DNA from 2 places in the Pseudomonas sp. C2.3V genome. Region 2 is predicted to be linked to the other one. Evidence: riboswitches for the same ligand, from Rfam matches in the RefSeq annotation. Region 2 holds a riboswitch; the other holds the start of a gene.

Region 1 (3,409 bases), on a different contig from region 2:
TCGTCAACATTGGCCACGATGTCATCGAGAAGCCACCGTTCTTCATGGTGCGTGGAGGTACGGAGGTCATCCACATCAACTTCCGTTCGGCCGAAGTCGATCCGGTGTATTTCCCTCAGGTAGAAGTGGTAGGCGATATCGCCAATGCCATCTGGCAAATCAAGGAAGCCATTGAAGTTCAACCAACCTGGGACTTCGACCGCCTGTTGACCATTCGTGAAGCCAACGAGGCTCATGTCTCCGAAGGTTCTACAGATGACCGCTTCCCGATGTACCCGCAGCGTATGGTCGCAGACCTGCGCAAGGTACTGCCGTCGGATGGTATCGTGGCGCTGGATAACGGTATCTACAAGATCTGGTTTGCCCGTAACTATAAGGCCTACATGCCCAACACGGTGTTGCTGGATAACGCACTGGCTACCATGGGTGCGGGACTGCCTTCTGCCATGGCGGCACGCCTGGTTCATCCACAGACGCCTATCGTTGCTGTCTGCGGCGACGGCGGCTTCATGATGAACAGCCAAGAGCTGGAAACTGCAGTACGTCTGAAGATGAACCTTGTGGTCATCATTCTGCGTGATGACGGATACGGCATGATCCGCTGGAAGCAGGCACAGATGGGCTTTGAAGATTATGGTCTGGACTACGGTAACCCGGACTTTGTCCGTTATGCCGAAAGCTATGGCGCTCAGGGCCATCGGGTGGAAAGCGCTGCGGAATTCGCCTCATTGGTTGAGCGCTGCGTGAACACACCAGGCGTACATGTAATCGATTGCCCGGTCGATTACTCCGAAAACGACCGCATTCTGCACCAGGAAATCAAGGAGCGCAGCGCTCAGGTCTAAACAGCACTGTACCCGATGAAACCAAACGCCCCCGTACTAACGGGGGCGTTTGGTTTGAGAGTCTGGAAGGATGGGTATGGCCCCACCTTTTCACCCTATCGCGCCGGCGCCTCATGAATCAAAGCGATCCGGTTACTGCTGGCCGCTGCCCAATCTCAAACTGATCAAAAAATGATCAACTCTGTCCAGCCCTTGCCGTATATGGGCTAGCCGTAATTATCCACAAGCATATTCACTTTATAAGTGGAAAACCTATCAGGCTGAAACACTGAAAATCCGCAGCCCGGCCTGTTAGCTCACTCCCACACCGACGCCTTATTGATTCGGATCAACGTCCTGCACGGCAAAACGCTGAACTTCTGGTCACAAGCGGGTTACTAAATCGTAACCGAAGGACAATGTTATCGATCCCTCTAGAAAGGAGTGCTGATTTGAGCAAGTTAGAGAATGTCCCGAAGCGTAAACGCATTACGGCTACGTATGTCATAACGCTTGCGATCTTGGGAATCCTGTTTGCCATCGTGGTCAACAAGTTCATTCTGCCCAAGTCCGAGACCTTTGATGGCGATGCCGTCAAACCCAGACCTTCAGTCAGCGAATACATTACTCAGGCCCAGCCGGACGTCTGTAAGGATGAGGCAGCAGATGCGCCAAGTCCTAAATGCGTCTCAGACCTTGCTCTTAAGGCCAAAGAGCAGGGCTATGACTTTAATGAAGTGGATACTTACCTGAAGCAGCGCTTCCCTAACGTTCAGCGTTAACGAAGCAGCCTGGAAGCGCCAGTCCTTCTCAGGAACGCTTCCCCAGAACACCAGAGCGCCTGCAGACATCTACCGCAGGCGCTCTGGTTTTAAAACATGAAACAGGACGTAATTGATCAACGATTACGGACGGCACCCAGCCGGATCAGCCGGTTACTGCGGTCAGATGCTCATGCAGAATGACCGAGCCGATACCGATTAGCACTACCCCGCCAATGATCTCGGCCCGCTTGCCGATGACAGCCCCCATCACGCGCCCCAACATGACGCCGATAGTCACCATGATCATGGTCGCTAAGCCGATGGCCAGCGCCGCGCCAATGATATTGACGTTGATGAAAGCAAGCCCCACGCCGACCGCCAGAGCATCGATACTGGTGGCTACCGCCGTAATGGCGAGCAACCAGAACGAGTGCTGAGTGGGCTTTTCCTCGGCCTCTTCTGCTTCTCTCACGCCAGACCAGATCATGCGCAGACCCAGACCTAACAGAAGCGTAAAGGCAATCCAGTGATCCCACTCTTGTACAAACTGAGCAGCTGCAAGGCCGGCAGCCCAGCCAATGACGGGGGTAATGGCCTCGATGGTGCCAAAGATCGCTCCGGTGCGCAGCGCTTCTCGCAAACAAGGCTTATGCAGGCTGGCACCTTTGCCCACCGCAGCGGCGAACGCATCCGTGGACATGGCTAAGGCAAGTAAGACGAGAGCAGCTGGATTCACGATTTCCGTACCGATCGGGCTAACGTCCAATGACATATCCACGCGCCCGATCCTGAACGCAGATATATCAATGGTCTCGCCAACCGGGTGGTCGTTTATGCCACGGCATGCATGCCGAGAATGTTGACATAAACACTTTCGAAGCATTCGAAAGCAGGCTACTCCCCAAAGAAGCCGCCACAATACACAAAGAAATTTATCAAGTCTATCAGATAGATAGAGCTAATCTTTTTAGCCATGGCTATGTTTTGTCGTCACCTTATAGGCTCGAAAGGGCCTCACGCACCTTGAGCCTGTATAACCTCAGCGTATACCTCTCCTTCTGGCACAGGCGTCAACGTACCGCCAGCCGTGCGGCTCGGTGCCATATGCCTGACACACTTGCGCCGTATTGTGCTCAGCACCACTGGAGCAGCTGCCATGGGCTTGCGACCGGTGCACTCACTTCCTGGACGGAGAAGATAACAATGAAAAAAGTACGGCCTCTCTGGGTCGCGCTGGCGGCTGCGCTGTCCACTCATGCGCTGGCGTCTCCCAATAACACGCTGGTAGGCTGGGCTGTCATGCCACCTGATACGTTTTCCGATGGGCCTACTTCTGGCCAGTTCATCAGTCCAAATCCGTATGGCACCTTTGTGCCGCCTTATCAGGGCCGCCAGCCCGTACAGGGGTTTTCCGCGGTGTTGCCAGGCGCTGATGAAAACAGTTTTCTGTTCCTGACAGACAATGGCTTCGGCACTCAGGCCAACTCTGCCGATGCCCTGCTGCGTCTGTATAGCGCACGGGTTGATTTCAAGACCCGCCGCGGCGGTACCGGTACGGTTACCGCAAGCAATGCTCTGACCGGCATGCCTCTGGCTCGCTTTACCGAGCCGTCGCGAATCACGCTCAACGATGTCAACCGTAAACTGACCATGCCTATCCAGGCGGATTACGCTCACTACTACAACAAGAGCACCAATCCCGAAGTGGATCCCGCCATTCAGTTCTCTCGCCTGATCACTGGTGCTGATCTGGACGTCGAGTCCGTGCGCCGAGACAAGAACTGTGCATTGTGGTTTGGCGATGAGTTCGGACCTTATCTG
Region 2 (3,409 bases):
GCTGGCCGAGGCCGAACGGGACGCCTGGCTGTCGCCCACAACAGAGCCGCGCGTCCTGAATGAGATCCTGCTGAAGCCCTCAATGCCGCTACGTGAGAGAGTGCTTGCCGGTATTGTGAATGATCCCTCGGTAGACGGGCCGGAATGCCTGACGCCGCTTTAGGCGTTGGGCTGGCAATGCCGAACTGCTAGTCGTGTCACTCGTCGCTTGGTCGGTAGGAGTTGTCGAGACTGGCGGCGCGACCTACCATCTGCGCAGTCGCGCAATCAGGAGAGTGTCATGCGTCGTGTTTTACCCATCGTCGGTCTTTCGCTTTCAGTACTGCTCAGCGCATGTCAGGCGGTGAATACCACTAGCGGAAATGCTGTTGGGGTTGAGCGTAAGCAGTATATGTTCAGCATGTTGTCGGCTGATCAGGTCAACCAGATGTACTCGCAGTCGTACCAGAAGACAGTTACCGAGGCGAAAAACGCCGGCAAGCTGGCCAACGATACGGCTCAGGGCAAGCGAGTACAGGCAATAGCCAAGCAGTTGATTGCTCATACGTCTGCGCTGCGGGCGGATGCAGCTAACTGGGATTGGCAGGTCAACGTGCTCCAGAATGATGAAGTGAATGCCAACTGCGGCCCGGGTGGAAAAATCTTTGTTTATACCGGCCTGCTTGATCAACTGAAGCCTACGGACGATGAGCTGGCCGCTGTGATCGGGCATGAGATTGCCCATGCACTGCGTGAACACAGCCGCGAGCAGATGTCCCGCGCCTATGCCATCGAGATGGGTCAGAATATCGGCGGGGCGCTGCTGGGTATTGGTCAGGGTGGTATGCAGGTGGCGGATCAGGTTACCCAGGTTAGTCTGACTTTGCCGTTCAGCCGTTCCAACGAGAACGAGGCAGATCTCATCGGGCTCGAACTGGCCGCGCGCTCGGGCTATAACCCCAATGCCGCCGTGACGCTCTGGCAGAAGATGGCCAGGCTGAGTAATGGTAACCAGTCACCAGAGATACTCAGCACCCACCCGTCCGATGACAAGCGGATGAGCAATCTGGAGGCTGCCATTCCCAAGGTCATGCCGTTCTATGAGGCCAGCCGTAAGTCGTGACAGGTCGGCTATCGAGAACCAGAAGCCCCGGCTGCTGATAGCCGGGGCTTTTTTATGCTCAGAAAGGAATAATTAGAACATACCGCTTAGCTCAAGCGCGTGATAAGCCGCCGCGAGAGCCAGAATGCCGAATGCTGTAGCGGCAAGTCGGCGGATCAACACCAATGGCAACCGGTCAGCGGCAAAGTTTCCTGCGAGTACAACGGGTACGTTGGCCACAAGCATGCCCAGTGTCGTGCCCATGACGACCAGAATGAAATGAGGGTATTGGGCCGCCAGCATCACCGTGGCGACTTGTGTCTTGTCTCCCATTTCCGCCAGGAAGAACGCCACCAGCGTTGTCAGGAAAGGTCCATAGCTCTTTTTAAGGCCTGATGCCTCATCTTCGTCCAGCTTGTCCGGGATCAGCGTCCAGAGGGCGACGGCTACAAATGAAATCGCCAGAATCCAACTCAGGGCCGTCTCGCTGAAGAAGCGGCTGACCCAGCTGCCAACGGCGCCGGCAACAAAGTGGTTGGCCAGCGTCGAAGCCACCATTCCCATGATGATAGGCCAGGGCTTACGAAATCGGGCAGCCAGCAGCAGAGCAAGCAGCTGAGTCTTGTCACCTATTTCTGCAAGGGCGACGACCAGCGTAGGGACTAACAGGGATTCCATCAGGTTTCCAAAAGGGGCGGGCATTAATTAGACAAATGACATGCATGCCTTCCCACCCCGGGTAAAGGCTGCATGTCATAGGTCTTGTCAAACCCGCAGGTCGCGAACGCCATGGTCGAGGACCAAGTATGTTGACGGACGCCTGGCGCTGATGGCCAGAGACTACTCCCCTAGGACGGCGCGCATTCTGCCCAAACATCCAGGCAGGTGCAATTCAAAAGAGCGATACGCTGTCTCTATCAGCGGCGGAAGGCCTGGTAGATACGAAAGCCGTCACGCTCTGCTAACACCTTGCAGGGCCCCAGATATTGCTCGATCAGCGGGGGATACCTGAGAAAGCTGTTGGCAACAATGCGCAGCTCGCCGCCTGGGCGCAGGTGATGGACGGCTTCGCGTAGCAGGGTCTCGCTGGCTTGATAATGAGTGTGTACGCCCTGGTGAAACGGCGGGTTGCTGATAATGGCGGCCAGCCCAATGGGTGCCGCAGCGATACCGTCGCCAGCCAATACGGTGCCGTTCAGCCTGTTGGCAGCCAAGGTCAGGCGGCTACTCTCTACCGCAAACGCATCCACGTCGAGCATATGAAGGTCATTGTGGGGATAGCGCTGTTTGAGCGATGCACCTACTACACCTGCGCCGCATCCGAAATCCAGCAGCGCACCAGCAGGTAGATTATCGAGGTGTTCGAGCAGAAGGGCGCTCCCCTTGTCGAGCCGCCCGTGGCTGAACACACCTGGCAGGCTGACTACATGAAGCATTGAACCGGCAACATCCAGCTCGAAGCGCTCGGCCCGCTCATGCAGCATGACGGGGGCTGCCTCGGGATGTGAGACCTTCCACAACTGACAGTGCCGAGCATTGTCCAGCTTGCTGGCGGCGCCCAGCAGAGCCAGCTGTTTGGCAGCCCGCTCGATTCCACCCCGCTTTTCGCCTACCACATACAGTGCCCCTTGAGGGACCATGGCCGCCAAGACGCTGAGCAGGTAATCCGTCAGCTCTCTGGACTTGGGCAGGAACAGTACGGCGGTATCGTATGGCTGAGCAGGTGTAGAGGTTCCGAAGTCGACTCTCCCGGGAAAGCGAGCCTGGAAATAGGCCTCATCGCCTGCATGCCAGGTCCAGCCATGTGCCTCCGGGAGGCGGCTCAATAGATCATCTGCAGGTAATCCTGCCAGCAAGGTTCGGCCTTGAAAATGCTCGGGCTGACGGAGCAGGACTTCGCTGCGTGGATCCATGGGCGTCCTCGGTAAAAAAGCGCGAAGCTTAGCAGACCGTGCGAGTCGGCGCGTCCGCAAAAAAGGCGGTTGCGTTATCGGTCAGCTGACCGATGATCCGCTGGCGAGCCTCCCGGCTTCCCCATGCATTATGAGGCGTCACGATAAGCCTGGGAATGTCGTGGGCGAGCAGGGTATTTCCGTCTTTTGGCGGCTCCTGGGTGAGGACGTCCGTGGCGGCGCCTCCCAGATGACCGCTCCGCAGGCAGTCGGCCAATGCCTGTTCGTTCACGATACCGCCTCGAGCCGTATTGATCAGAAAAGCGGTGGGCTTCATGGCAGCCAGTTGCGGAGCATCGATCAGGTTGCGCGTGGCGTCGGTAAGGGGGCAATGCAGGCTCAACGCGTCTACCTGGGGCAGTAGCGCTTCCAGCGG

What was found. Region 2 has a riboswitch for manganese ahead of AC4LF3_RS16045 (TMEM165/GDT1 family protein). Riboswitches for the same ligand answer to the same signal wherever they lie in the genome.
Region 1: another riboswitch for manganese. It lies ahead of mntP (manganese efflux pump MntP); the one in region 2 lies ahead of AC4LF3_RS16045 (TMEM165/GDT1 family protein).

Annotation. Positions count from the first base shown of each region.
Region 1 covers NZ_JBZUBN010000002.1:542,703-546,111, reverse strand. The annotation lists gene AC4LF3_RS22275 (acetolactate synthase large subunit) at 1-845, shown strand, start outside; gene AC4LF3_RS22270 (hypothetical protein) at 1,277-1,606, shown strand; gene mntP (manganese efflux pump MntP) at 1,752-2,324, opposite strand; yybP-ykoY riboswitch at 2,334-2,498, opposite strand; gene AC4LF3_RS22260 (esterase-like activity of phytase family protein) at 2,792-3,409, shown strand, end outside.
Region 2 covers NZ_JBZUBN010000001.1:3,356,551-3,359,959, reverse strand. The annotation lists gene AC4LF3_RS16055 (SOS response-associated peptidase) at 1-163, shown strand, start outside; gene AC4LF3_RS16050 (M48 family metallopeptidase) at 281-1,102, shown strand; gene AC4LF3_RS16045 (TMEM165/GDT1 family protein) at 1,175-1,759, opposite strand; yybP-ykoY riboswitch at 1,776-1,942, opposite strand; gene AC4LF3_RS16040 (methyltransferase) at 1,999-2,994, opposite strand; gene AC4LF3_RS16035 (2-hydroxyacid dehydrogenase) at 3,023-3,409, opposite strand, start outside.